One region of the Kitasatospora sp. NPDC088346 genome, then DNA from elsewhere that is predicted to be linked to it. Evidence: riboswitches for the same ligand, from Rfam matches in the RefSeq annotation. Region 1 holds a riboswitch; each other region holds the start of a gene.
What was found. Region 1 has a riboswitch for cobalamin ahead of ACIOFR_RS26990 (peptidase). Riboswitches for the same ligand answer to the same signal wherever they lie in the genome.
Positions count from the first base shown of each region.

Region 2: linked by a shared signal. The riboswitch ahead of metE (5-methyltetrahydropteroyltriglutamate--homocysteine S-methyltransferase) and the one ahead of ACIOFR_RS26990 (peptidase) in region 1 are both predicted to bind cobalamin.
Region 3: linked by a shared signal. The riboswitch ahead of cobN (cobaltochelatase subunit CobN) and the one ahead of ACIOFR_RS26990 (peptidase) in region 1 are both predicted to bind cobalamin.

Region 1 covers NZ_JBIURH010000025.1:70,633-79,959, reverse strand. The annotation lists gene ACIOFR_RS27035 (JmjC domain-containing protein) at 1-668, shown strand, start outside; gene ACIOFR_RS27030 (TIGR00266 family protein) at 736-1,449, opposite strand; gene ACIOFR_RS27025 (choice-of-anchor C family protein) at 2,077-2,676, shown strand; partial or broken gene ACIOFR_RS27020 (helix-turn-helix domain-containing protein) at 2,725-3,618, opposite strand; gene ACIOFR_RS27015 (phytanoyl-CoA dioxygenase family protein) at 3,615-4,394, opposite strand; gene ACIOFR_RS27005 (hypothetical protein) at 4,917-5,519, shown strand; gene ACIOFR_RS27000 (hypothetical protein) at 5,709-5,861, opposite strand; gene ACIOFR_RS26995 (flagellar hook-length control protein FliK) at 6,135-6,602, opposite strand; gene ACIOFR_RS26990 (peptidase) at 6,660-7,712, opposite strand; cobalamin riboswitch at 7,826-7,980, opposite strand; partial or broken gene ACIOFR_RS26985 (ECF transporter S component) at 8,046-8,849, opposite strand; gene ACIOFR_RS26980 (ABC transporter ATP-binding protein) at 8,846-9,327, opposite strand, start outside.
Region 2 covers NZ_JBIURH010000013.1:102,396-111,722, reverse strand. The annotation lists gene tsaD (tRNA (adenosine(37)-N6)-threonylcarbamoyltransferase complex transferase subunit TsaD) at 98-1,165, opposite strand; gene ACIOFR_RS19440 (3-hydroxybutyryl-CoA dehydrogenase) at 1,283-2,149, opposite strand; gene aceB (malate synthase A) at 2,175-3,785, opposite strand; gene aceA (isocitrate lyase) at 3,931-5,223, opposite strand; gene ACIOFR_RS19425 (short-chain fatty acyl-CoA regulator family protein) at 5,569-6,975, shown strand; cobalamin riboswitch at 7,321-7,472, shown strand; gene metE (5-methyltetrahydropteroyltriglutamate--homocysteine S-methyltransferase) at 7,630-9,327, shown strand, end outside.
Region 3 covers NZ_JBIURH010000002.1:163,391-172,717, reverse strand. The annotation lists gene ACIOFR_RS04380 (FAD-dependent oxidoreductase) at 1-112, opposite strand, end outside; gene ribA (GTP cyclohydrolase II) at 270-911, opposite strand; gene ACIOFR_RS04370 (NADP-dependent oxidoreductase) at 1,096-2,004, shown strand; gene ACIOFR_RS04365 (VOC family protein) at 2,008-2,766, shown strand; gene lnt (apolipoprotein N-acyltransferase) at 2,787-4,337, opposite strand; gene cobN (cobaltochelatase subunit CobN) at 4,442-8,053, opposite strand; cobalamin riboswitch at 8,174-8,316, opposite strand; gene ACIOFR_RS04350 (hypothetical protein) at 8,412-9,327, shown strand, end outside.

The DNA.
Region 1 (9,327 bases):
ACGAGGGGAAGATCCGGGCGCTGCTCGACGACGGCGCGACCCTGCTGATGCGCCGGGTCGACCAGTGGCACGGCCCGACCCGCGATCTGCTCGCCCGGCTCTCCGCCGAACTGCAGCGCGCGGTGGAGGCGTTCTGCTTCGTGACGCCTCCCGGCACCCAGGGGGTGCCCCTGCACCGCGACGACGCGGACGTCCTCGTCATCCAGCTCAACGGCAGCAAGTCCTGGGGCGTCCACGAGGGGCCCGCGGACGGCAACTGGCGGCACGGCCGGATCGACGGCGAGCCACCGGCGGAGGTACTGCGGGCCACCCTGCACGCCGGCGAAGTCCTCTACATCCCCCGGGGGTTCGCCCACCAGGCCGTCGGCAACGAAGGTCTCTCGGTGCACCTGTCGCTGACCATCCGCGAGATCCACCTGGGCGACCTGTTCCGCAGCCTCCAGAAGCTGTCGGGCAGGTCCATGAACGTCGAGACCCGCCCGCTGGACGACGACGCGGTCCTGGCCGCGGCCACCGCGATGCTCGGCCACGTCCGCGCGGCCCTGGCCGACCTGACGCCCGAGGACCTGGTGCACCACGCACGGCACAGGAAGCTGGCCGCCCTGCCCGCACCGCGCTCGCCGATCTCGCTGAGCACGCTGGCGGCCGGGTACGCCGACCCGGCCTGACCCGGCTCGGCGCGGGGGGCTGCCGCCCGTGGCTCCGGGCCCGGTCCGGCTCCGGGCCCGGTCCGGCCTAGTCGTTCTCGGTGACGTCCGCGGCCTTGTCCTGGACCGACTCCTGGACGAAGGACGCCAGCGCGCTGGGGTTGCGGCTCTGCAGCAGGAGCCGGCCGGGCCCGGTGAAGTCGCACACCAGGAACTGCCCGGTCTTGAGCGAGCCGATGGTGCGTCCCTGGACCAGGCGCCTGACGGCCAGGTTGACCGTGGCGTCGTACGCGACGACCTGGCCGGTGGCCACCGTCATCCTCTCGCCGTCGGCCAGGACCACGCTGTCCAGGGCGCCGTAGCACCCGACGACGACCGTTCCGGCGCCCTCCATCCGCAGGACGAACCCGCCCTTGCCGCCGAGCAGGTTCTGCATGCCGGCCCACTTGGTCTGGGGTTCGATCCCCGCCGAGCACCCCAGCCAGTTGCCCTGGGTCACCTGGAGCGGACCGGCCGGGCCGGAGGCCGCGACCTCGACCGCGGCGACGTCCCCGGGCAGCCGGTGGACGAGGTCGACCCAGCCGCCGGGCGCTGAGGCGGTGTAGCGGGTCAGGAAGAGGGAGCTGCCGCCGAGCGCGGCCCGTTTGAGGCCGGAGAGAACGCCCCCTTCGGCCTTCGCCCCCACCTCCAGGCCCTGACTGCAGGCGTACATGCTGCCCGACTGCCCGACGAGCGTCTCGCCGGGGTCGAGTACGCAGCGGGCCACCGCGAATCCGGGCTGGTGACGGGTGTCGACGCGCATCGTGCTGCCCCTTCTCTCGGGACCGGCGCATCCCCGGGCCGACGGCCCCGGGTGCAACGTCCTCGGGTGGGAGCCGGTGACTCCCCTGCGGCTCGATGCTCTCCCGGCGCGGCCGTCGGCGCACACCGTGGCCGCCACCGGCGGCCCGCCACCGCCGGTCGCCGGCCCGAAGTCGTCAGGACCGGCCGTCGCGCGGTCGGCCGCCGGGCAGGGCCCGCCGCGGATCACCGGTACGGCCGTCCGGCGGGTCGACCTCGCGGCACCGCCCCCCGAACCCCTCCGGTCACGGCCGGTCAGCCGGTGGCAGCCGGGTCGTGACGTCCGCTTCGGGGTGCCGCACGACCCGGCCGGCGTGGGCTTCTCAGTAGGGGCGTGCACGGTCCGTTCCACTCCCCCGGATGGACGCCCTCCGGGGGCGGTCCGCCGCGTACCGGCCGTGCAGGTCGGCCCGCCCGGTCCGGTACGGCGGGTCCGTGCCCTCCGAAACCGGCGCGCGGGAGTCCGCCCGCGGGATCCCGCGACACCGGGCGCCACCCGTGCGGCCTTGGCAGGGATCACGACGACGACAGACGCTCTGTGCACGGCCGATCTCCGGTCGTCCCGACCGCCAGCCCCTGGAGGACACCCATGCCGCGCTCGCGCACCCGCATCGCCGTCGCCGCCCTGCTCGTCGCCGGCACCGCCGCCGCCCTGGCCTCACCGGCCCAGGCCGCCGGCGGCCACCGCGCCCTCAGCCACTTCGACGACGGCAGCTTCGAGACGCCCGAGGCCCCGGCGAACGCCTTCACCACGCTGTCCGCCGGTCAGACCCTCGGCCCGTGGAACGTCACCGCCGGCAGTGTCGACCTGATCGGCGCCGGATTCTGGCAGGCCGCCGAGGGCAACCAGTCACTCGACCTCAACGGATCCGCCGCCGGCACCGTCGCCCAGAGCTTCACCACCGTCGCGGGCACCACCTACTCCGTCACCTACGCGCTGGCCGGCAACCCGGAGGGCGGACCTGCCCTGCGCACCGGCCGGGCCCTCATCGACGGCCAGGACTTCCAGGACTTCTCCTTCGACATCACCGGCAGGACGAAGGCCGCCATGGGCTACGTCGGGCACCAGTTCAGCTTCGTCGCCCAGGGCCCGTCCACCACCCTGAGCTTCACCAGCACCCTCGCCGGGGCCTACGGCCCGGTCATCGACAACGTCCAGGTCAAGGAGTGCAAGCCGTGCTGCGGTTGACCGACCCGACCCGCCGAGGAGGTGGGTCGTTCCGTGCCGCGCGCGCAGCTCCGTCGGGAGCAATCCCCAGTGCTTCCGGCACACGGCACCGAAGTGCCGGGCGTCCGGGCAGCCGCAGGAGCGGGCGATCGCCGCGACCGAGGTCGAGCGGTGCGCCGGGTCGGCCAGGTGCTGGGCCGCGACGCCCAGCCGGTAGCCGGCGAGGTAGCCCATGATCGTACGGCCCGAGGCGCGCTGGAACAGCCGGGCCGCGTGCCGCTCGCTCAGGTGCACCTGGGCGGCCACGTCCCGCACCCGGACCGGGGCGTCGAAGTTGTCCTCCAGGTAGCGGACCATGACGGCGGCCAGGGTGCCCTCGTGCCCGTCCGGGCTCACCGGGGTCCGGACCGGGGCCGGCTGGTCGGCGAACGCCCGGGCGCAGCTGAGGACGAGGGCGGAGCCGAGCGCGGCCAGCAGGTCGTCGGCGCCGGGCCCCGGGGCGGCGGCCTCCTCGACGATCTCCCGGAGCAGTCGGGGCAGCGCGGTGTCGAGGACGGGGACCACCTGGCGCGGACCGGTCGCGAGCGATTTGAGGAGGTCGGCGACACCGCCGGGGCGGGCCTGGTGCTTCGTGGCACGGTCGGGCAGCATCGTCCACGACCAGAAGACGATGCCGAGCGGGTCGTCCCGGTCCGCCACGATCTCGTGGACGTCACCCGGTCTGGCCAGGAACAGGTCCCCCGGCCCGACCGGGTGCTCGGTCTCCCCGGTACGGAACACCCCGCGGCCGCCGTACGCGTAGCAGAGTTCGTAGAACGAGTGGCTGTGCCAGTAGTTGCGCCACGGCTCGGGCGGGTAGAACCCCCAGCCGACGAAGTCCACCCGCCTGCCGCCGAGGCCGAGGCCCAGCGGCGCGGAGCTGAGCAGGCGGACGGCTGCGGCGGCCCGAGCCGGATCGGTCATGCGGGATCGGCCTCCTTGCGGCCGGTGGGGTCGATGCCACGCAGCATCATGCCCTGCCCGAGCGAGTCGCGGTGCTGGTCGTCCGTGGGTCGGTCCGCGGGGTCGCGGAACTGCACCAGCACGGTGGTGCGCGCCTCGGCGGAGGTGTTGAGACCCGAACCGTGGACGGTGAGGTAGCCGAAGAACAGCACGTCGCCCGCCTCGGCCGGGCAGGGAACCGCGTCCTCCAGGGGCCACTCGTCGGTCGGCAGGTGCCAGCTGCCGTCCTCGATGTGGGGCAGCGGTCCGCCGAGGTGGCTGCCGGGGACGACGCGCACGCACCCCTTCTCCTCGGGGGCGTCGTCGAGGTGGATGATCGCGGCGGCGACCGCGTGACCCCGGTGCGGGAAGAACGGGTGGTCCTGGTGCATCGGGAAGGGCGAGCCGGTCTCCGGCGGCTTGACGAACATCTTGGTGTGGTGCAGCTGGACGTTCGGGCTGCCGATCACGGCGGCCGCGACATCGGTGAACCGCGGCTCGGTCAGCAGCCGGGTGAACGCCGCCGAGTGGAACTGGACGTCATGGCAGTGCCGGAGCTCGTGCCGCAGGACGGACTCGTCGACGAGCTCGCGGGCGCTCCCCCAGGTCGGGTCGGGGCCGTCGGCGAGCCGGCCGAGGAGGGCGTGGCACTCCTCGCGCAGGGCCCGTGCCTCCTCCTTGCCGATCAGGCCCTTGACCAGGAGGAAGCCGTTCTCACGGTAGGTGGTGAGCGCATCCGCGCCGAGGTGTTCGGTCATGACGGGAACCCTAGGAGCGCGGGACGGGCCGGGCCGAGGGGTGGAGCGGACAGCCCGGTGGGCAATCCGGACCTCGTGCGCGGCACTCGGATTCGGGGCGGAGAGGGCAGGATTCGAACCTGCGCGGGCCCCGAGGGACCCTGCTCGGCCATCACTGGCCAGGCACCCGATGAACCGCTCCGGGCACCTCTCCCGACCGGGGACCCCGCGGCGGCGGCCCCTTGACGTGTGCTCAGCATGCCCGGCCGGCCTGACCCTGTGCTGACCGGCGGCTGACGGCGCCGACCCGCGCGGCGGCCGTGCCGGGGGTTGTGCCGGACGGGGGTCGGCGTGCTGCTGGACCGGCGCCCCCTGCCGACCCGGGGCCGTGGCCGCGGACGTTCCGGAGGTCGGCGGGCGCCTTCACAGGTGGTGTCGCGGCGCTCAGCGTTTGACCGGAGGTCGCGTCGGGCGTGCGATGGAAGGTGGGCGGGGCGGGTCCGGGGTGCCCGTTCCGCGGCGGACCGGGACGGAGGCGCAGCCATGTACGTCCGCACCATCTACCTGACCGGTGATCCGGCGCTGGCCGACGAGGCGCTGGAGGGTTTGAAGGCCGAGTCCGTCGGGCTGCTGTCGGGCCAGGCCGGCTACCGGGGGTTCAGTTGCTTCTCGGACCGGCGGCTCGGGAAGATCCTGCTGGGATCGTGGTGGGAGAGCGAGCAGAACGAGCGGGACAGCTACGCGGCGCTGCGCGACCGGCGCCAGGAGTTGCTGACCGCGTTCGAGGGGACGATCACCGTGGCCCGCTGGGAGGCCGCGGTGGCCCGTCGGGGCGACGCTCGGCCGGGGGCCGGGTTCCGGCTGGTGCGCCTGGAGTTCGACCCGACGGCGGCCGACCGGCTGGTGGAGACGTTCGAGGCGACGGCGCTTCCCGGGCTGGAGACACTGGACGGGTTCGCCGGCGGCGCGCTGTTGATCGACCGGGCGCGCGGGCTCGGGAGCGTCGGCGCGATCTTCCGCGACCGCGCGGCGCTGGAGGCCACCCGGGGGCCGCAGGCGCGGCTCCGCGCCAAGGCGACGGAGGCGTCCGGCGTCCGGGTGCAGGCGCTTGAGGAGTTCGACGTCGAACTGCTCGACCGGCCGTAGGCCCCGTAGGGCTTCGGCGAACCGCGGGTCGTGCGCCGGACGGTCGATCAGGTCGGCGACGGTCCGGGCGCGGCACGGTGAGGCGCGGGAGGTCCCACCGCGCGGATCAGGGCGTGACGGGTGCTCCGGCGGGGAAGCAGAACGGGCCGCCACCGTTGTCACGGTGACGGCCCGTTCCCGGCCGGGTGCTCATGCGGTCAGGCTGTCGAGGGCCTGGCGGGCCCGCTTCTGGAAGCGTTCGGCGCGGTTCTTGAGCCGCAGCGCGCGGACGATGCGGTCCTGCTCGGCCACCCGCAGTCGCTCGTCGATCGTCGCCTGGATCGCCTCGTAGTGGTAACTCATGATGGATCTCCCCCTGGAGTCGGGGGCCGCCCGCATCGTCGTGATGCTCATCCTGCGACCCCCTTGCGCTTCTGATTCTACACCAAGAGAGCGGCGACCGCCTTGCATTAATGGCCCATCCGGATCCAAGCCCTATCGATCGAAGGTTTACCGTGCGTTCAACGGCTGATCATCGGATCGGGGAGCCACCGTCGGCACCCCTGCGGCCCGCCGGGAACGCCGCCCGGGGTACGGCTGCGCGCGCCGTGCCTCCGGGGCGGCCGCCGCGCGGGGTCAGGGGGCGGTGATGCCCGGCTGGGAGCCGGCGCCGAAGGCCCGTCCCTCGACGTCGCCCGGCGCCGGGTCGTAGCTGCCCGCGCCGAGGGTGCTGTAGCTCCACGGGCCGCCGTGCGCGGCGTGCCAGTACGACCAGTACGCGGTCACCGGCGCGCCGTTGCACGGGTTCGGGAGCGCGTTGATCCGGCAGACCATGCCCGGGAAGCGCGGGTGGAAGGCGTAGCCGAAGCCGGCACCGGTGAGGGCGGCGAGGCCGCTGGTGGGGTCGCCGGGGGCGCAGCCGGTCTGGACGCCACCGCCGAGGGCGGTGAAGTCGACGACGACGGTGACGCCGGAGGTGCCGGTGCAGGCCGCGGCGCTCGCAGGCGGCGCGGCCGTGGTGGTGGCGCCGACCAGGGCGACGGTGAGGGCGGCGGCCGCGGTGAGGGCGGCGAGGAGTCTGCGGCGGGGTCGGGGGCGGCTCACGGTCTGCTCCAGGGGTGTTCGGTGACGGTCGGGCGGTCGGGAAGGGTCGGGGACGGGTCAGGGGCAGCTGAGGGTCGGGGTGTCGGGGCGGGCCCCGTGGGCGGTGAGGTGCGCGAGGCCGGTGCCGGCGAGGCCGAGGACGGCCTGCGCGGTGGCGCGCTTGGCGGTGGCCGGGTTCGGGCCGGTGGCGTCGTAGGCGACGGCGCCGCGGTCGGCGGTGGGGGCGGTGCAGCCCGCCTGGAGGCCGGTCAGAAACGTACGGGCCTTGAGGCCGGCCGGGAGGTGGGCGCCCGAGAGCAGGGCCTGGGCGGCCAGGCCGGTGGTGTTGGCGTTGCCGTTCACGGCGCCGGCGGCGGCGAGGCCGCCACCGGGGAGCTGGTGGCCGGCCAGCCAGGTCAGTCCGGCCCGCGCCTTGGCGTGGCGTCCGGTGACGGCGAGGGCCTGGGCGGCGAGGGCGGTGGCGTCGGGATCGCTCGCGCAGGTCGGCTGGCCGAAGTTCAGCGGGAAGCCGCCGTCGGCGCACTGGCTGCCGGCGAGGAAGTCGACGGCGGCGGCCGGGGCTCCGGCGGGCGTGCGGTCGAGTGCGAGCAGCGCGTAGGACTGGCCGAAGGCGTTGCTGTAGTCGCCCCACTGGGAGCGGTCGGAGAACCGGCCGGCCGGGGTCTGCAGGGAGCGCAGCCGGGCGGGCAGGTCGACGCCGCCGAAGGTGGTGGGGTCGGTGCCGCGGACCTCGGCGGCGAGGAGGAGCTTGGCGGTCGCGCCCGCGTACGCCTCGGTGGCGCCGTCGCCGATGTAGCCGGTGAGGACGTCGGGCCTGGCCAGCCAGCTGGTGGCCCTGGCTGCGGCGCCGTCGGCGGTGCGGGCGGCGGCGAGGGCGAGGACGGCGTCGACGGTGAGCCCCTGGTCGGGGTAGGCCGTGCCGTCGAAGACGGTCTCGAAGTGGTCGCCGTCGACGAGTTGGCGGGCGAGCCAGCCGGCTGCGGCGGCGTCGGGGCGCCGGGTGCCGCCGGGAGCGGGGGTGTCGGCCGACGCGGTGGTGGCGGGCAGGAGCGCGGTGACGGCGAGGGTGCCGGTGGCGAGGAGGGCGGCGGCGCGCTGGCGCAGCTGCATGGGGTGGCCTTTCCGGGCCTGCGTCCGGACGCACCCGGTCGCGCCGGCGGCGCGCCGCGCGGGGCGCGGCCGGGGGACGGTCGGGGCTCCGACCCGCAGTCCGCGACGGGTGGAAGGACGGTGCCTCCGGGGGCGGGTGTTCGGGCTCGCCTCCGCGCGGGATCGCGTGGTGGCCTACCGTTGCGGGTCAGCGCCGGATTTCGACCGGTCTTCCCCCATTGCCGGAGTTGTCAGCTTTTCTGACGGTTCATCATCCTGGGTGAACGGAGGCGCGGTCAAGGGTTCGGCCGGTGGGGCTTGGGACGGCCGCGTCACCTCCGGGCGCAGGATCCGGATCCGGGTGCCGAAGGCGGCCCGGTCGACGGAGCGGCGCAGCGCGGCGAGCAGGCGCGGTCCGGCGAGGACCACCAGAGAGGCGTTGAGGATGCCGCGGGGGACGTCCCAGCCGAGCGAGGTGGTGGCGTAGAAGACGGCGTACCGGTGGAGGTTGCCGAGCGGCCCGGCCCCGGGGTCGTAGGCGACCGTGGAGGAGGGATCGATGCTCAGCGGCCAGAACCAGAGGTTCATGACGATGCCGTAGGCGAAGCCGGCGGCGACGGTGTAGGCGGCGAGCATCGCGGTCTCGGGACGGCCGGTGGGGCGACGGGGCAGCAGCCCGGCGCCGAGGCCGACCCAGGAGGCGGTGAGCATCTGGAACGGCAGCCAGGGGCCGATCCCGGCGGTGAGCAGGGCGGAGGCGAACATCGCGGTGGAGCCGAGCGCGAAGCCGAAGGCCGGGCCCATCACCCGGCCGCCGAGGACCATCACGACGAACATCGGTTCCAGCCCGGCGGTGCCGGCGCCGAGCGGGCGCAGCGCCGCGCCGACGGCGGCGAGGACGCCGAGCAGGGCGACGGCCTTGGCGTCGGCGGCGCCGTCCAGCAGTGCGGTCAGCACCACCGCGAGGACCAGCACGGTGAGCAGGGCGAACAGCCACGGGGCGTCGGTGTCGTGGGCGACGGCGGAGGTGTGGTCGGCGAGGAAGGGCCAGCCGAACCCGGCGATGCCGACCAGGGTGACGAGGACCAGGGCGAGGACGGAACGGGGGCCGAGGCGGGGCAGGTCCGGGGTGCGGGAGGACAGGTACGGGACGGTCATCGGGTGCCTCCGGCGAGGGCGAGCCGCACGTCGTCGACGGTGAGCAGGGGCGCGGGGGCGAGGACCTTGGCGATCTGCGGGGCGAAGGCGGGCGAGGCGGCGAGTGCGGCGGCGGCGGGTTCGTCGGTGACGAGCTCGCCGTCGGCGAGGACGGCGACGGTGTCGGCGCAGGCCGCGGCGAGTTCCACGTCGTGGGTGACGAGCAGGACGGCGTGGCCGTCCGCGGCGAGTTCGCGCAGGATCTCGGTGGTGCGCTGCTTGGCCGGGTAGTCGAGGCCGCGGGTGGGCTCGTCCAGCAGTAGCAGTCTGGGGCGGCGGACCAGCAGGACGGCCAGGGCGAGGGCGAGGCGCTGGCCGCTGGAGAGGGCGCGCGGGTGGGCGGCCGCCTCGATGCCGGGCACCAGCCGGGCCAGCAGGGCCGCGGTGGCTCCCGGGGTGGCGGCGGCCTCGCGGTCGGCTGCGGCGCACTCCTGGTCGA
Region 2 (9,327 bases), on a different contig from region 1:
GGCCGCAGGTCCGCGCCCGCGGACCGTGCTCCGGCGAGTCCACTCGTTCGGCGCCACCGGCGCGGCGGACGGCCGCCCCGGGGAGCGCAGCGGCGTGTCACGCGGCGCGGGTGGCGGCGCGCGGGGTGAGTGCGGCGTACTCCAGCGGGGCGGAGGGGTCGATGGCGAGGTTGCTCGGGGCGGGTTCGGCGCCGGAGCGCACGAGCAGGTCGCCGATCGCGGCGATCATGGCGCCGTTGTCGGTGCACAGCCGCAGGGCGGGGACGCGCAGGGTGATGCCGGCGGCGGCGCAGCGTTGTTCGGTGAGGGCGCGGATGCGGGAGTTGGCGGCGACGCCGCCGACCACGACGAGGGTGTCGATGCCGTGGTCGGTGCAGGCGCGGACGGCTTTGCGGGTGAGGGTGTCGGCGACGGCTTCCTGGAGGGCGGCCGCGGCGTCGGGGACGTGCGGTTCGGTTCCGGCGGCGCGCTGGGCCTCGATCCAGCGGGCGGCGGCGGTCTTGAGGCCGGAGAAGGAGAAGGCGTACGGGGGGTCGTCGGGGCCGCTGAGCGGGCGGGGGAGGCGGACGGTCTTCGGGTCCCCGTCGCGTGCGGCGCGGTCGATGGCGGGGCCGCCGGGGTAGGGCAGGTGCAGGATGCGGGCGACCTTGTCGAAGCACTCGCCGGCTGCGTCGTCCAGGGTGTCGCCGAGGTGGACGATCGGGTCGCGGGCGAGGTCGCGGACCAGCAGCAGTGAGGTGTGGCCGCCGGAGACGATCAGGACGACGCACGGGTCCGGGAGCGGACCGCCGTCGAGGGTGGCGGCGGCGACGTGCCCGGCGAGGTGGTGGACGCCGTACAGCGGCACGCCGAGCGAGAAGGCGTAGCCCTTGGCGGCGGCCACCCCGACCTGCAACGCGCCGGACAGGCCGGGGCCGGCGGTGACGGTGACGGCGCCGACGTCGGAGAGGGTGAGACCGGCCCGGTCCAGGGCCTGCTGGACGACGGGGGCCATCGCGTGGACGTGCGCCCGGGCGGCGATCTCGGGCACCACGCCGCCGAAGCGGGCGTGCTCGTCCATCGACGACGCCACCGCGTGTCCCAGCAGCACACCGTCGCGCACCAGACCGGCTCCGGTCTCGTCGCAGGACGACTCGATCCCCAGCACCACCGGCGAACCCGCCATCGTCACCCTCACCCCGCCTTGTCGCAGAAGACATGCATCTGCACATATTGTGCAACAAGGTGAGGGTGTCCCGCCCTCCGCGACGGAGGCCGGGACACCGGAGGGTCCGCGACCGCCTCAGGCCGTACGGTGGCGGTGGAAGCCGCGCCCGGTCTTGCGGCCGAGCAGCCCGGCCTCGACCATCCGGGAGAGCAGCGGCGGCGGGGCGTAGAGCGGCTCCTTGTACTCCTCGTACAGTGACTCGGCGATCGCCTGGACGGTGTCCAGGCCGATCAGGTCGGCGAGTTGGAGCGGGCCCATCGGGTGGGCGCAGCCGTGCACCATCCCGGCGTCGATGTCGGCGGCGGTGGCGTGGCCGGCCTCGGCCATCCGGATCGCCGACAGCAGGTACGGGACCAGCAGGGCGTTGACGACGAAGCCCGCCCGGTCGCGGGAGCGGATGACGTGCTTGCCGAGGGTGTCGACGGCGAACTCCTCGACGCGGTTCAGCACGGTCCGTTCGGTGTGCAGCGAGGAGACCAGCTCCACCAGCGGCATGACCGGCGCCGGGTTGAAGAAGTGCAGACCGAGCACGTACGGGGCGCGGCCGGTGGCGATGCCGAGCCGGGTGACCGGGATGGCCGAGGTGTTGGTGGCGAGCACGGCCTGCTCGTCGACCAGCACCTTGTCCAGGAGGGCGAGCACCTCGGTCTTGACGGGCTCGTCCTCGACGACGGCCTCGACGACCAGCTGACGGTCGGCCAGGGCCTCGATGTCGTCGGCGAACAGCAGGTGCGCCCAGGCGTCCTCGCGTCCGGCCGGACTCAGCCTGCCGCGGTCGACCGCGTGGTGCAGGGAGCGGTCGATCCGGGCGCGGGCGGTGCGCAGGGCGTCCGGGCCGCGCTCGCACACGACCGTGTCCAGTCCGGCCCGGGCGAAGACCTCGGCGATGCCGGAGCCCATCTGTCCGGCGCCGACCACGGCCACCCGTCGGATCTCGTTCATGGCGCTGTCTCCTTGCTCGGGCGGCTCAGGCCGCGGTGCGGACACGGACCAGGTGGCGGGCGTAGGCCTCGGTGGTGAGGAAGGCGGACAGCTCGGTGCCGAGCGCGGTCTCCGTCAGGATGCGGACGGCGTCGTCCACCGGAGCCGGGTCGGCGCCCTCGGCCAGCAGGGCGGCCCGTTCGGTGTCGATCAGCCGCCGCACCAGGTCCGCGGTGACCAGCGAGCCCCCGGTCAGCCGCGAGCAGTGGTGCTGCCACTGCCACAGCTGGCAGCGGGCGATCTCGGCGGTGGCGACGTCCTCCATCAGACCGAACACGGCGACCGCGCCGGAGCCGCCGAGCCACGCGGTCAGGTAGCGCAGCGCCACCGCCACGTTGGAGCGCACCCCCTCGTCGGTCGGCAGGCCGACGGACAGGCGCTGGACGGCGAGGAGGTCGGCGGCGGTCACCTCGACGTCCTCGCGGCTCCGGTCGATCTGGTGCGGCCGCTCGCCGAGGACGCCGTCGAACACCTCCCGGCAGGTCGCGACCAGGCCGGGATGGGCGACCCAGGAGCCGTCGAAGCCGTCGCCGGCCTCGCGTTCCTTGTCCAGCCGGACCTTGGCGAGGGCGGCCTCGTTGGCGGCCGGGTCGCGGCTGGGGATCGCGGCGGCCATCCCGCCGACGGCGTGCGCGCCGCGTCGGTGGCAGGTGCGCACCAGCAGGTCGGTGTAGGCCCGCAGGAAGGGCTGGGTCATGGTGAGGGTGGCGCGGTCCGGCAGCACGTAGCGGGGGCCGTGGCCGGCGAAGTTCTTGATCAGGCTGAACAGGTAGTCCCAGCGGCCCGCGTTGAGGCCGGCGGCGTGCTCGCGCAGCTCGTACAGGATCTCGTCCATCTCGAACGCCGCGGTGATGGTCTCGATCAGGACGGTGGCGCGGATCGTGCCGTGGGCGATGCCCAGCTCGGCCTGGGCGAAGGTGAAGACCTCGTTCCACAGCCGCGCTTCGAGGTGGTTCTCCAGCTTGGGGAGGTAGAAGTACGGGCCGCTGCCGTTCGCGATCTGACGCCGCCCGCAGTGGAACAGGTACAGGCCGAAGTCGGTGAGCGCGCCGACGGCCGGACGGCCGTCGATCAGCAGGTGGGCCTCGTCCAGGTGCCAGCCGCGCGGGCGGACCACGATGGTCGCCGGGCTGTCGCCGATCCGGTAGCGCCGGCCGTCGGCGGTGGTGTCGTCGATCCGCCGCTGCACGGCGTCCAGCAGGTTGAGCTGGCCGGACACGAGGTTGTGCCAGGTGGGCGCGGTGGCGTCCTCGAAGTCGGCGAGCCAGACCTCGGCGCCGGAGTTGAGGGCGTTGACGGTCATCCGGCGCTCCGGCGGGCCGGTGATCTCCACCCGGCGGTCGGCGAGGCCGGGCGCGATCGGTGCGACCCGCCAGGTGGGGTCCTCCCGGACGGCGCGGGTCTCCGGGAGGAAGTCCAGGGTGCCCGTCGCGGCCAGGACGGCGGCCCGGCGGCGGCGCTCGGCGAGCAGTTCGGTGCGCCGGTCGGCGAAGGCGTCGTGCAGGGCCGCCACGAAGTGCAGGGCTTCGGGGGTGAGGATCTCGTCGAACCGCTCCTCGGGCTCACCGAGGATCTCGATACGGCTGGTCAGGGTCATCCGGCTCTCCAGGAAGGTGGGGCCCGGGGCCGCGTCTCCCTACGCGGCCCCGGGCGGTGACGGCCACCGGGTCCCGTCCCTCAACGGGACCCCGGGCGGAGGTGTCGGGAGGCCGGCCGGACGTGGGGGATCCGGCCGGGCCTGATCAGTGGAACTGCTCGGTCTCGGTGGAGCCGGTCAGGGCGAGCGTCTCGGCGTTCGGGTTGAGCGCGGTGGAGATCCGGTCGAAGTAGCCCGTGCCGACCTCGCGCTGGTGCTTGACCGCGGTGTAGCCGTCCGCCACGGCCGCGAACTCCGCCTCCTGGAGGTCGACGTAGGCCGTCATGCCGCTCTCGGCGTAGCCGCGGGCCAGCTGGAACATCGAGTGGTTGAGCGCGTGGAAGCCGGCCAGCGTGATGAACTGGAAGCGGTAGCCCATCGCGCCCAGCTCGCGCTGGAACTTGGCGATCTGGTCGTCGTCCAGGGCGGCCTTCCAGTTGAAGGACGGCGAGCAGTTGTAGGCCAGCATCTGGTCCGGGTACTCGGCCTTGACGGCCTCGGCGAACTCGCGGGCCTGCGCCAGGTCCGGCGTGCCGGTCTCCACCCACAGCAGGTCCGCGTACGGGGCGAACGCCAGGCCGCGGGAGATCACCGGGGCCATGCCCGGCTCGACGCGGTAGAAGCCCTCGGCGGTGCGCTCGCCGGTGCAGAACCGGGCGTCGCGCTCGTCGACGTCGGTGGTCAGCAGGTTGGCGGCCAGCGCGTCGGTGCGGGCCACGATCACGGTCGGCACGTCCGCGATGTCGGCCGCCAGGCGGGCCGCGTTGAGCGTGCGCACGTGCTGGGCGGTGGGGACCAGGACCTTGCCGCCGAGGTGGCCGCACTTCTTCTCGGAGGCCAGCTGGTCCTCGTAGTGGATGCCCGCCGCCCCGGCCGCGATCATGCCCTTGGTGAGCTCGAACGCGTTCAGCGAACCGCCGAAGCCGGCCTCCGCGTCGGCGACGATCGGCACCAGCCAGTCCGGACCGGCGTCACCCTCGGCGGCGTCGATCTCATCCGCCCGCAGCAGCGCGTTGTTGATCCGGCGCACCACCTGGGGAACGGAGTTGGCGGGGTACAGGCTCTGGTCCGGGTAGGTCTGCCCGGCCTGGTTGGCGTCGGCGGCGACCTGCCAGCCCGACAGGTAGATCGCCTGCAGCCCGGCCCTCACCATCTGCACCGCCTGACCGCCGGTCAGCGCGCCGAGCGCGTGGATGTAGTCCCGCTCGTGCAGCTGCGACCACAGTCGCTCGGCGCCGCGCCGGGCCAGCGTGTGCTCCTCGCGGACCGTGCCGGACAGCCACACCACGTCGGCCGCGGTGTAGGTCCGCTCGACGCCCGCCCAGCGGGGGTCGGACGCCCACCGGGCGGCCAGCTCCGCCGTCTGCTGCTCCTGCTGCTGCCGAACCGACTGCGTCATGATCCGCTCCCGGGAATGCTCGTTGCGAAGGGTGTGAGGATGCTCACCCCGCGAGGTGGGGGTGCGGCCGGAGCGCCGGGCAGACGGCCTGGGCCGCCAAGACGTTGTTGCCCCCCAAGGCCCGCCGCCAGGTCGCACATATCTGGTGGAGCGGGCCTTTCGTGGTGCGCCTGCCGGCCGCAGCACCGACTCTGACACCCGCCGCGACGGCCGTCACCGGTGGCCGGATGCCATCTTCTGCGAACCGGATCCTGTGAATCCGCGAAGCATGCGAAGATCTTGCCCCGCTCCTCCCGGCTATGCTGCCCGGCACCCGAACAGTCGGCGACGAACGGAGACGGCTCGATGGGACGGACCTTTGCCGGAGCGCGGCTGCGCCGCCTGCGCGAGGACCGCGGGCTCAGCCAGGCGGCCCTGGCCCGGCTGCTCGAACTCTCGCCCAGCTACCTCAACCAGCTGGAGCACGACGCCCGCCCGCTCACCGTCCCGGTGCTGCTGCGGCTCACCGAGGCCTTCGGCGTCGACGCAGGCTACTTCGCCCCGCCGGACACCGCCCGGCTCACCGCCGACCTCCGCGACTGCCTAGGCGAGGAACTCGCCACCGGCCGCGTCACCCCCGGCGACCTGAACGACCTGGCCGCCCGACTGCCCGCCGTGGCCCGGCTGCTGACCGACCTGAGCCGCAGCCGCCGGGCCGTCGCCGAACAGCTCGCCGTCCTCGCCGGCGACCGCGGCCCGGCCCCCGACACCGCGCGCACCCCGCACGAGCAGGTCCGCGAGTACTTCTACCGCCGCAGGAACTACGTCCACGAACTCGACCTGGCCGCCGAGGAGTTGGCGTCCGGCATCGGGCTGCGGCGCGGCGGGGTCAGGGCGGTGCTCGCCGAACGCCTCGCGTCCGCGCACGGAGTCCGGCTGGCCACGGGGGGCGAGCGCCTGCACGCGTACGACCCGCAGGCCCGGGTGCTGCGGCTCTCGGACCGGCTGCGCCCCGGCCAGCAGGCCTTCCGGATGGCCACCCAACTGGCCTACCTGGAGCACGACCCGCTGCTGTCCGACCTCGCCGCGCAGGACAGCCCGACCGGCTCCACCGCCTGGTCGCTCACCCGGATCGGCCTCGCCAACCACTTCGCCGCCGCCCTCGTCCTGCCGTACGCCGCCTTCCACGCCGAGGCGGAGGCGGCCCGCTACGACATCGAACACCTCGCCGACCACTTCGGCGTCGGCTACGAGACCGTCTGCCACCGGCTCAGCACCCTCCAGCGGCCCCGGCTGCGCGGGGTGCCCTTCTCCTTCGTCCGGGTGGACCGGGCCGGCAACGTCTCCAAACGGCAGTCCGCCACCGACTTCCACTTCTCCCGCACCGGCGGCACCTGCCCGCTCTGGAACGTCTACGAGGCCTTCGCCGCGCCCGGCCGGGTGCACGTCCAGGTCGCCGCCATGCCGGACGGCCGGCGCTACCTGTGGACCGCCCGCGCGGTCACCCGCTCGCCGGGCGGCTGGGGGAAGCCCGGAAAGACCTTCGCCATCGGCCTCGGCTGCGAACTGCGGCACGCCGCACGCCTGGTGTACTCCACCGGCCTCGACCTCGGGGACCAGGGCGCGGCCACCCCGATCGGCCTCGGCTGCAAGGTCTGCGAACGCCCCGCCTGCCCGCAGCGCGCCGCACCCGCCCTCGGCCTGCCCCTGGCGGTGGACGAGCACGCCAGCACCTTCGTCCCGTACCCCGTCCGCACCGGGCCCGCGGAGTGAGGCCCGACGTGCCGGCGGGGACGACCCCGCCGGCGGCCCTGCGGGTGGCGGGACCGCAGGGCGTCCGGCAGCGGGGCGTCCGGCAGCGTCGCGGCCGACGCGGGGCCGCGCCGTCATCGTCGCGGTGACCACCCGGCCGACCGGCCACCCGGCCGACCTGGCGGCCGGCGAGCGCCCCGAAGGCCTCGCGGAAACCGCCCTGCGCCGCCGAGCGACACCGCACGGACGGCCGCGGACCGTCCCACGCCGCCATCCGCCATCCGGACGACCGCGGACCGGGCCGGCGCGATGGCCGTAGGCTGTGCCTCGCAGTCGGTTCGCCCCGCCAGCCAGGCGGGAGCGTCGTAAGAGGGAACCCGGTGGGAATCCGGGACTGCCCCGCAGCGGTGAGTGGGAACGACCGCCGTCACATGCACTGGGCCCGTCGGGGCCCGGGAAGCGACGGCCAGTAGGTGTCCGCCTTCGACAGGTGGACGTGCCCGCGAGTCCGAAGACCTGCCACTGCCCGCGTGCGACCGCACGCGGTGATCTCGGTGACCTCGTGGGCGGGTCGGCGGAGCGGGCGGGCACCCGGTGGTGCCGCGCCCCCACCCTCGTACCCCCGTGCCTCCGTGCTCTCCCGGGATCGCAACGCGACTCGCGAAGGAGAGTTCCGTGTCATCGAGCTCCACCACCCCGCAGGCAAGCCCGCAGGCCACCGTGTACGGCTACCCGAGGCAGGGCCCGAACCGGGAGCTGAAGAAGGCGGTCGAGGGCTACTGGGCCGGCCGCGTCACCGCCGCAGACCTGCGCTCCACCGCCGCCGGGCTGCGCCGCGACAACTGGCGGCGGCTGGCCGAGGCCGGCGTCACCGAGGTTCCCACCGGCGACTTCTCGCTCTACGACCACGTGCTGGACACCACCGTCGCCGTCGGCGCGATCCCGCCGCGCCACCGCGCCGCCGTGGACGCCGACCCGCTGGACGGCTACTTCGCCATGGCCCGCGGCACCCAGGACGTGGCGCCGCTGGAGATGACCAAGTGGTTCGACACCAACTACCACTACCTGGTGCCGGAGTTGGGCCCGGACACGGTCTTCGCCGCCAACTCCGCCAAGGCGGTGTCCGAGCTGCGCGAGGCGCTGCTCCTCGGCCACCGCGCCCGCCCGGTGCTGGTCGGCCCGCTGACCTACCTGCTGCTCGCCAAGCCCGCGCCCGGCACGGCCGCCGACTTCCAGCCGGTCACCCTGCTCGACCGGCTGCTGCCCGTCTACGCCGACCTGCTCGCGGACCTGCGCGCGGCCGGCGCCGAGTGGGTCCAGCTGGACGAGCCCGCCCTCGTCCAGGACCGCACCCCGGCCGAACTGGGCGCCGCCGCACGGGTCTACCGCGAACTCGGCGCGCTCACCGACCGGCCGAGCATCCTGGTGGCGACCTACTTCGACCGGGCCGGCGAGGCGCTGAAGGTCCTCGCCAGGGCCCCGATCGAGGGCGTCGGCCTGGACTTCACCGGCCCCGCCGCCGCGAACCTCGCCGACCTCGCCGCCGTCGGCGGGCTGCCCGGCAAGCGGCTGATCGCCGGCGTGGTGGACGGCCGCAACATCTGGATCAACGACCTGGAGAGGTCCCTCACCACCCTGGCCACGCTGCTCGGCCTCGCCGGCCGGGTCGACGTCGCCCCCTCCTGCTCGCTGCTGCACGTCCCGCTGGACGCCACCGCCGAACGCGACCTCGACCCGCAGGTGGCCCGGTGGCTCGCCTTCGCCCGGCAGAAGACGGCCGAGATCGCCACCCTCACCCGGGGCCTGCGCGAGGGCACCGACGTGATCGGCGCCGAACTCGCCGCCAACCGCGCCGACCTGGCCTCCCGGGCCGCCTCCGCGCTCACCCACGACCCGGCCGTCCGCGCGCGGGTCGCGGCCACCACCACCGCCGACGCCCGCCGCGCCCAGGCGTACCCCGAGCGCGCCTCGGCCCAACGGGCGCGCCTCCGACTGCCGTTGCTGCCCACCACCACCATCGGATCCTTCCCGCAGACCGCCGAGCTGCGGGTGGCCCGCGCCGACCTGCGAGCCGGCCGGATCGACCGGGAGGGCTACCGCGAGCGGATGCGCGCCGAGGTCCGCGAGGTGATCGCCTACCAGGAGAAGGCGGGCCTGGACGTCCTGGTGCACGGCGAGCCCGAACGCAACGACATGGTGCAGTACTTCGCCGAGCAGCTCACCGGTTACCTCGCCACGCAGCAGGGCTGGGTCCAGTCGTACGGGACCCGGTACGTGCGCCCGCCGGTGCTGGCCGGCGACATCTCCCGCCCGCACCCGATGACCGTCGACTGGTACCGCTACGCCCAGGACCTGACCGACCGTCCGGTCAAG
Region 3 (9,327 bases), on a different contig from region 1:
GCTCGCCCAGGATCCGCAGCGGGACCCGGTGTCCCTTGAGGTGTGCCGCGACGGCGAGGCCGTACGGTCCTGCTCCGATGACCGTCACCGGGACGGACGCGTCGGCCCTCACGGCCGTCTCCGCCGGGGCGCGGTGCGCCGGTCGCCGGCGCGGGGTGTGCGGTGCGGCGTCATCGGGCCACCTCCTCAGGGGGGCGCGGGAGCCCCGACTCCCAGGGTGCACCGTGGCTCCGGGCCCGGCACGTCCGGCCGGAGCGGATGCGCCCTGGTCAGCCGACCAGGCGGGCCAGCGGGATGGAGTGCCCGGTGTGCTCGACCTTCGCCCGCAGGTAGTGGATGTTGCTGGCGGAGACGTGCACGCCGGTCGGGACGCGCTCGGCGACCTCGATGCCCAGCCGGGCCAACTGCTCTGCCTTGTCCGGGTTGTTGCTGAGCAGCGTGACGGTGGTGATGCCGAGGCCGGCGAGCATCTGGGCGGCGGCGGTGTAGTCGCGGCCGTCCTCGGGCAGGCCGAGGGCGGTGTTGGCCTGGTAGGTGTCGAGGCCGGTGTCCTGGAGGGCGTAGGCGTCGAGCTTGTTGTAGAGGCCGATGCCGCGGCCCTCCTGGCGGAGGTAGACCAGGTAGCCGCCGGCCCGGGCGATCAGCTCGACCGACTCCCGCAGCTGCGGGCCGCAGTCGCAGCGGTCGGAGCCGAAGACGTCGCCGGTGAGGCACTCGGAGTGCAGCCGGACCAGCGGGGTGCCGCCGCGGGCGTCGCCGAGCGCGAGGGCCAGGTGCTCGGCGCCGTCGGCCAGGCCGTGGAAGGTGAAGACCTCCGCCTCGACCCGGAAGCCGTCGGGGAAGGTGAGCGGGATGCGGACCCGGGAGCGCACGGTCGCGGGCGGCTGCTGCTGGGTCTCGGTCTGCGTCATGCCCGGCCTCCGGCGATTGGTTCAAATTCGAACTGCGTCTTCCGGTGCCGACCGTACACCGTGGTTCCAATTTGAACAACAGGTGTCCCGGGAGACCACTTTCGGCCCACCATCCCCAGCCGCCACGGACGGGCACCGCGCAGAGTGGGCAGGGGGCGCAGCCAACTCCGACGAGGGATCACCCATGTCCAAGGCATTCGGATTCACCGACTACGGCGGCCCGCAGCACCAGATCTTCCTGGACCGGCCGGTCCCGGTGCCCGGCCCCGGCCGGCTGCAGATCGCCGTCCGCGCCGCCGGGGTCAACCCCGTCGACTGGAAGATCCGCCGCGGCCTGACCGGCAAGGGCCTGGAACTGCCCGCCGTCCTCGGGGTGGAGGCGTCCGGCGTGGTCGAGGCCGTCGGGGAGGGGGTGACCGGCTTCGCCGTCGGCGACCACGTCTTCGGCACCGCCGCCACCGGCGGCTACGCCGAGCACACGCTGCTGGTCGCCGCGGTCAGCGCCCGCAAACCGGCCGGCGTGGACTTCGCCCGGGCCGCCGCGCTGCCGGTGGCCGCCGCCACCGGGTACGACGGCGTGGAGCACATCGGCCTCAAGGCGGGCCAGACCCTGCTGATCCTCGGCATCGCCGGCGGGGTCGGCAGCGCGGCCGCGCAGATCGCCCGGGAACGCGGCATCCGGGTGCTGGGCACCGCGAGCGAGGCCAACCGGGCGTTCGTCGCGTCGCTCGGCGCCACCCCGGTCCGGTACGGCGACGGGGTGCTCGACCGGATCCTGCTGGCCGCCCCGCAGGGCGTGGACGGCATCCTCGACCTGGTCGGCGGGGCGGACGCCCGGGCGGCGGCCGGGGCGCTGGCCGACCGCAGCCGCCTGATCGCCACCTCCGACCCGGGCACCGCCGCCGAGCTCGGCGGTTCCTTCGTCCGCCGCAGCGGCACCGGCGCCACCCTCGCGGTCCTGGCCGAACTGGTCGCCGACGGCCGGCTCGATCCGCACATCACCGCCACCTACCCGCTCGCCCGGGCGGCCGAGGCACTCGCCGAGGTCGAGTCCGGACACGCCCGCGGCAAGCTGATCCTGGAAGTGAGCTGAACCGTGAAGATCACCACCCCGACCGTCGGCGCACCCTGCTGGGTCGAGCTGTCGACCGTCGACCCCACCGCCGCCAAGGCCTTCTACACCGAGCTGTTCGGCTGGCGCGCCGAGGAGGACCCCAACCCGGAGGCCGGCGGCTACACCGTCCTGTCACTGGGCGAGGCGGCGGTGGCCGGGCTGACCCCGCTCCAGCAGCCCGAGCAGCCGACCGCCTGGTCGGTCTCCTTCGCCACCGCCGACGCCGACGCCACCGCGGCCGCGGTGGTCGCCGCCGGCGGCCGGCTGCTGCTGGAGCCCTCCGAGGTGCTCGACCTCGGCCGGTTCGCGATCGCCGCCGACCCGGGCGGCGCGGCCTTCTCGATCTGGCAGGCCCGCTCCTTCAACGGCGCGGCCGTCATGAACGAGGCGGGTTCGCTGGGCTGGGTGGAGCTGACCACCCGCGAGGTCCACAAGTCCAAGGAGTTCTACCCGCGGGTCTTCGGCTGGAGCGTGACGGTGGGGGAGATGTACACCCAGTGGGGCATCGCCGGCCACGACTTCGGCGGGATGGCCGACATGGCCGACCAGTTCCCCGACGGCACCCCGCCCTACTGGATGCCGTACTTCGCCGTGGTGGACGTGGACCGCACGGCCGAGCGGGCCGCGGCGCTCGGCGCGAGCGTGCTGCTGCCCCCCACCGACGTCCCGGACGGCCCGCGGCTGGCCGTCCTGCGCGACCAGCAGGGGGCGGTGTTCGGCGTGCACGTGGTCGGCGCGTAGCGCCCGGCGGGCGCCGCCGGTCAGGCGTTGGCCTGCTCCTCCTCGGTGGGGGCGGGTGCCGCCGGCGGCACCGCGGCCTTCCGGCCCGGCCGGTAGGCGACCCCGGCCGCCACCAGGGTGATCAGCACGGCCGTCGGCGGCAGCCAGTCGCCGAGCCGGTCGTACCAGGTGAGCGAGGACGGCGCGGCCAGTGGCAGCCGCACGGTCACGGAGCCGGTGGTGCCGGTGTCCAGACGGACCAGCCGGCGGCCCTGGCGGTCGTACGCCACCGACTCGCCGGTCAGCGCCGCCTGGACGACCGGACGGCCGGTCTCGGCGGCCCGGATCGCGCCCAGCGAGGCGTGCTGCGCCGGGGCCCAGGTGTCCTGGAAGGTCGAGGTCGCCGACTGGTAGACGATCATCCGGGCGCCCTGCTCGGCGGCGGCCCGCGACATGTCGGGGAACGCCGACTCGAAGCAGATCAGCGCGCCGACCGGCATCGGGGCGCCCTCGCGGTCCGTGGTCGGCAGCAGGTGGAAGGAGGTGCCGGGGGCGCGGTTCTCGCCGGCCGCGGCGCTCACCCCGGCGATCCAGCCCAGCAACGGGCGCAGCGGGATGTACTCGCCGAACGGCACCAGCCGGATCTTGCGGTAGCGGTCGCGCACCCCGTCCGGGCCGACCAGCACGGCGTCCTTGGAGATCCGGCCGTCCGCCTTGCGGGCGTCCTCGCCGACCAGCAGCTGCGCGCCGATCAGCGCCGACAGCGCCCGGACGTCGCTCAGCGCGGCCGGGTCGCGGTCCAGGTCAGCGGTGGTGCTGCTCTCGCCCCAGACCACCAGGTCGAGCGGCTCCCCGACCAGGCCGCGGCTGATCCGCACGCCGGCGTCCAGCCGGGCCGCCTCGTTCGCGGTCTGGCCGGGCTGCACCAGGGCCACCGTGGCGAAGCCGTCCGGCGGGTCCTGGCGCTGCGCGGCGAACAGCAGCGGGCCGGCGACCAGCGAGGCGACGACCACCCCGGCCGCCAGTGCGCGGGCCGGCAGGCGGTGCGCCGTCAGCAGGATCAGCACACCGGTGTTGGCGGCCACCACGGCCGCGCTGACCAGCCAGACCCCGCCGACCGAGGCCAGTCCCAGGATCGCCGGGTGCTGCCACTGGCTCGCCCCGAGCAGCGCCCACGGCCCGCCCAGCGCGTGCCAGGACCGGGCGAACTCGGTGCTCACCCACACCGCGGGGACGACCACCAGGGCGAGCGCCGCGCGCGCCGGGGTGAGCGGCGGGTGGAGGGTGCGCCACACCGCCAGGCCGAGCGCCGCCTGCAGCGCACCGAACAGCAGGGCCAGCAGGATCAGGCCCGGCCCGATCGACGGGATCAGCCAGTACATCGCGACCAGGATGAACCCGGCGCCGAACCACCAGCCCCGGACCATCGCCTCCCGCGCACCGGGCGCCCGCTGCATCGCCAGCAGGCCCGGCACCAGGGCGACCCAGGCCAGGGCGGCCAGACCCACCCCCGGGAACGCCAGCACGGGCAGGGCCCCGGCGGCGAGGGCGCCGTAACGGGCGGGCTGGGACAGGCCTGCACGAAGGGTCATGCGGTGATTCTCCGCTCATCGAGGCCGTCCCACCTCATTCGCGGGTCACCCGCGTGGCGGACCGGAGGTGAAGATCTCGTGCACCCCCGGCCCGCCCCGCGTTCTCAGCCCTCGCCCTCCAGGTCGCCCTCGGTCTCCAGGAACGCGGTGCGCAGCGCGTCGATCAGCGCCGGGTCGGGCTCGGCCCACAGGCCGCGCTCGGCCGCCTCCAGCAGGCGCTCGCTGATGCCGTGCAGCGCCCAGGGGTTGGCGCCGGACAGGAAGTCCCGGTTGACCGGGTCGAGGACGTACTCCTGGGTGAGCTTCTCGTACATCCAGTCGGCGACCACGCCGGTGGTGGCGTCGTAGCCGAACAGGTAGTCCACCGTGGCCGCCATCTCGAAGGCGCCCTTGTAGCCGTGCCGGCGCATCGCCTCCATCCAGCGCGGGTTGACCACACGGGCGCGGAAGACCCGGGCCGCCTCCTCGGTGAGGGTGCGGGTGCGGACGGTCTCCGGGCGGGTGGAGTCGCCGATGTACGCCGCCGGGTTCTTGCCGGTCAGGGCGCGGACGGTGGCGACCATGCCGCCGTGGTACTGGAAGTAGTCGTCGGAGTCCGCGATGTCGTGCTCGCGGGTGTCGGTGTTCTTGGCGGCGACGGTGATCCGCTTGTACGCCGTCTCCATCTCCTCGCGGGCCGGGCGGCCGTTCAGCTCTCGGCCGTACGCGTAGCCGCCCCAGACCGTGTAGACCTCGGCCAGGTCGGCGTCGGTGCGCCAGTCCCGACTGTCGATCAGCTGGAGCAGACCGGCGCCGTAGGTGCCCGGCCGGGAGCCGAACACCCGGACGGTGGCCCGGCGTTCGTCGCCGTGCACGGCCAGGTCCGCCTGGACGTGGGCGCGCACGAAGTTGTCCGCCCCGTCCTCCTCCTGCCGGGCGGCGAGGCGCACCGCGTCGTCCAGCAGGGCGACCACGTGCGGGAAGGCGTCCCGGAAGAAGCCGGAGATCCGCAGCGTCACGTCGATCCGGGGGCGGCCGAGCTCCTCCAGGGAGACCGCCTCCAGGCCGGTGACCCGGCGCGAGGCGTCGTCCCAGACCGGCCGCACGCCCAGCAGCGCGAAGGCCTCGGCGATGTCGTCGCCGGCGGTGCGCATCGCGCTGGTGCCCCACAGCGAGAGGCCGACCGACGGCGGGTAGGCGCCGTCGTTGTCCGCCCGGTAGCGCTCGATCAGCGAGCCGGCCAGCGCCTGGCCGGTCTCCCAGGCCAGCCGGCTCGGTACGGCCTTCGGGTCGACGGAGTAGAAGTTGCGGCCGGTCGGCAGCACGTTGACCAGGCCCCGCAGCGGCGAACCGGACGGGCCGGCCGGCACGAAGCCGCCGTTCAGGGCGTGCAGCACCGCGTCCAGCTCGTCGGTGGTGGCCGACAGCCGGGGGACCACCTGGCGGGCGGCGAAGTCGAGCACCTCGCGGACGGCCTCCGGGTGGCCCGCGGCGACCTTCTCCACCGCCTCCGGCGCCCAGTCCTGCGCCTCCATCGCCTCGACCAGGGCGCGGGCCTGCGCCTCGGCGGCGTCGGTGGCGCCGAGCGTCAGCGCCGCCTCGTCCAGGCCGAGCGCCTCGCGCAGGCCGGGCAGCGCGCTGACCCCGCCCCAGATCTGCCGGGCCCGCAGGATGGCCAGCACGATGTTGACCCGGTCGGTGCCCTGCGGCGCCTGGCCGAGCACGTGCAGGCCGTCCCGGATCTGGGCGTCCTTCACCTCGCACAGCCAGCCGTCGACGTGCAGCAGGAAGTCGTCGAAGCCGTCGTCCTCGGGCCGCTCGTCCAGCCCCAGGTCGTGGTCGAGCCGGGCGGCCTGGATCAGCGTCCAGATCTGCGCGCGGATCGCCGGCAGCTTGGCCGGGTCCATCGCCGCGATGTTGGAGTGCTCGTCCAGCAGCTGCTCCAGGCGCGCGATGTCACCGTACGAGTCGGCCCGGGCCATCGGCGGCACCAGGTGGTCGACCAGGGTGGCGTGCGCCCGGCGCTTGGCCTGGGTGCCCTCGCCCGGGTCGTTGACCAGGAACGGGTAGACCAGCGGCAGGTCGCCGAGTACGGCGTCCGGGCCGCAGTCCGCGGACAGCGCCGCGGTCTTGCCGGGCAGCCACTCCAGGTTGCCGTGCTTGCCGAGGTGCACCACGGCGTCGGCGCCGAAGCCGCCGTCCTCCTGCGCGGCCGCGATCCAGCGGTAGGCGGCCAGGTAGTGGTGGCTGGGCGGCAGGTCCGGGTCGTGGTAGATGGCGACCGGGTTGGCACCGAAACCGCGCGGCGGCTGGATCAGCACCAGCAGGTTCCCCGAGCGGATCGCGGCCAGCACGATGTCGCCGTCCGGGTTCTGCGAGCGGTCCACGTACAGCTCGCCGGGCGGCGGGCCCCAGTGCTCCTCGACCCGCCCGCGCAGGCCCTCCGGCAGGGTGGCGTACCAGCGGCGGTAGTCGGCGGCCGGGATCCGGACCGGGTTGCGGGCCAGCTGGTCCTCGGTCAGCCAGTCCTGGTCGTAGCCGCCGGCCGCGATCAGCGCGTGGATCAGCGCGTCGCCCTCGTGCTGGTCCTCGGACGCGTCGTCCAGGCCGGGCAGGCCGGTGCCGAGGTCCATGCCCTCCGCGCGCAGCCGCTCCAGCAGGCGCATCGCGCTGGCCGGGGTGTCCAGGCCGACGGCGTTGCCGACCCGGGCGTGCTTGGTCGGGTACGCCGACAGCACCAGCGCCAGCCGGCGCTCGGCCGCCGGGACGTACCGCAGCCGGGCGTGCCGCACCGCGATGCCGGCCACCCGGGCCGCCCGCTCGGGGTCGGCGGCGTAGACCGTCAGGCCGTCCTCGTCCAGCTCCTTGAAGGAGAACGGCACGGTGATCAGCCGGCCGTCGAACTCCGGCACGGCGACCTGGGTGGCGGTGTCCAGCGGGGACAGGCCGTCGTCGCTGGCCTCCCAGGCCGCCCGCGACCAGGTCAGGCACAGCGCCTGGAGGATCGGCCGGTCCAGTGCGGCGAGCGCGCCCGCGTCCCAGGCCTCCTCGTCACCGCCGGCCTGCGCGTCGGCCGGCCGGGTGCCGCCGGCCGCCAGCACGGTGGTGACGATCGCGTCGGCGGTGCCCAGCCGCGCCAGCAGCTCCGGCTCGGCGCCGCGCAGCGAGGAGCAGTACAGCGGCAGCGCCCGGGCGCCGTGGTCCTCGATCGCCCGGCAGAGCGTCTCGACGAAGCCGGTGTTGCCGCTCATGTGGTGGGCGCGGTAGTACAGCACCGCGATCACCGGGCCCTCGGTGGTCCGGGCGGTGCGCTCCAGCGGCCCCCACTCGGGCGCGGACGCCGGCGGCGCGAAGCCGTGGCCGGTCAGCAGCACCGTGTCGGAGAGGAAGGCGCCCAGCTCGGCGAGGTTCGCCGGGCCGCCGTGCGCGAGGTAGGCGTGCGCCTCGGCGGCGATGCCGGCCGGGACGGTGGACAGCTCCATCAGCTGGGCGTCCGGGGCCTGCTCACCGGTCAGCACGATCACCGGGCGCGGGCCGGCCAGCAGCGCGTCCAGGCCCTCCTGCCAGGCGCGGCGGCCGCCCAGCAGCCGGACGACCACCAGGTCGGTGCCCTCGGTCAGCGCGGGAAGGTCCTCGACCGTCAGCCGGGCCGGGTTCCCCAGCCGGAACGGCACCGGGCCCTCGGAGGCCCGGGCGCTGAGCAGGTCGGTGTCGGAGGTCGACAGCAGCAGGATCATGCGAGGGGCCTCCCGGCCTCGTCGGAGAACGGGCGGGCGGCCCAGGACATGCGGCAGCGCACAGGTCAAGCCTTCCTCGGGGTCCGCGCCCCGTGGCGGTGCCCCCCGGCCGCGGGCCGGAGGGTCGGTCTGAGAGACGGCAGGAGTTCCTGGCTCCCACGGCGGTGAACCGTGGTCACAGTGGCGGGACCGCACCGGGTTTGCACCGGTTTCCTCCCCTTGCGCCGTCGCTGGCACGGGCGGCCCGCAGGGCCACCCGCGCAGCATCGTACGGGGTGCCGACCGGCCGCGGAGCTGCTCCGGGACTGTGATCTAGGAGACCGAGGCAGCCGTTCGGACAATCTGTATGCTCGCCGCCATGCCACCCGAACCCGCCGCCCCAGCGCCGGGCCCCGCCCTGCCCGACCGGGGGCAGGCCGACGCCTGCCCCGGCGCACTGCGCCTGCACCCGGCCGACGACGGCGCGCTCGCCCGGATCCGGGTGCCCGGCGGACTGCTCACCGCCCGTCAGGCGCTCGTGCTGGCCGAGGCCGCCGAACAGCTGGGCGACGGTGAACTGGAGACCACCTCGCGGGGCAACGTCCAACTCCGCGGGCTCGGTTCGGACGCCGGCGCCGAACTGGGGGCCCGGCTGCGCGCGGCCGGCCTGCTGCCCTCCGACACGCACGAGCGGGTCCGCAACGTCGTCGCCTCCCCGCTCGCCGGCCTGGACGGCCGCGGCCACGCCGACGTGCAGGCCTGGGTCCGCGAGCTCGACGCGAAGCTGTGCGCCGCCGGCTGGGCCGTCGGCCTGTCCGGCAAGTTCCTCTTCGCCCTCGACGACGGCCGCGGCGACACCGCCTCGCTGGACGCCGATGTGACATTGATCGCAAGGCCCGCCGGCGACGCGCTGCTGCGCCTCGGCCGGGCCGCCACCGCCCGCGCCGTGCCCGCCGGACAGGCCGTGGACGCCGCGCTCACCGCCGCCCGCGACTTCCTGGCCGCGCTGAACGCCACCGGCACCCGCGCCTGGCACCTGCGCGAGGCACCCCACCTGCTCGACCCCGGCCCGCTGCCGCTGCCCGCCTTCACCGACCCGCACCCGCCCCTGGGCGCCCTGCCCGGCGGCCTGTCGGTCGGCCTGCGCTTCGGCCGGGCCTCCGCCGCCGGCTGGCGGCTGCTCGCCGGGGTCGCGGCGGACGGCCTGCGGCTGACCCCGTGGCGCGGCGCGGTCCTGCCCGGCGCGGACGCCGCCCTGCTGCCCCGGCTGGCCGCGGCCGGCTTCCGGACCGAGC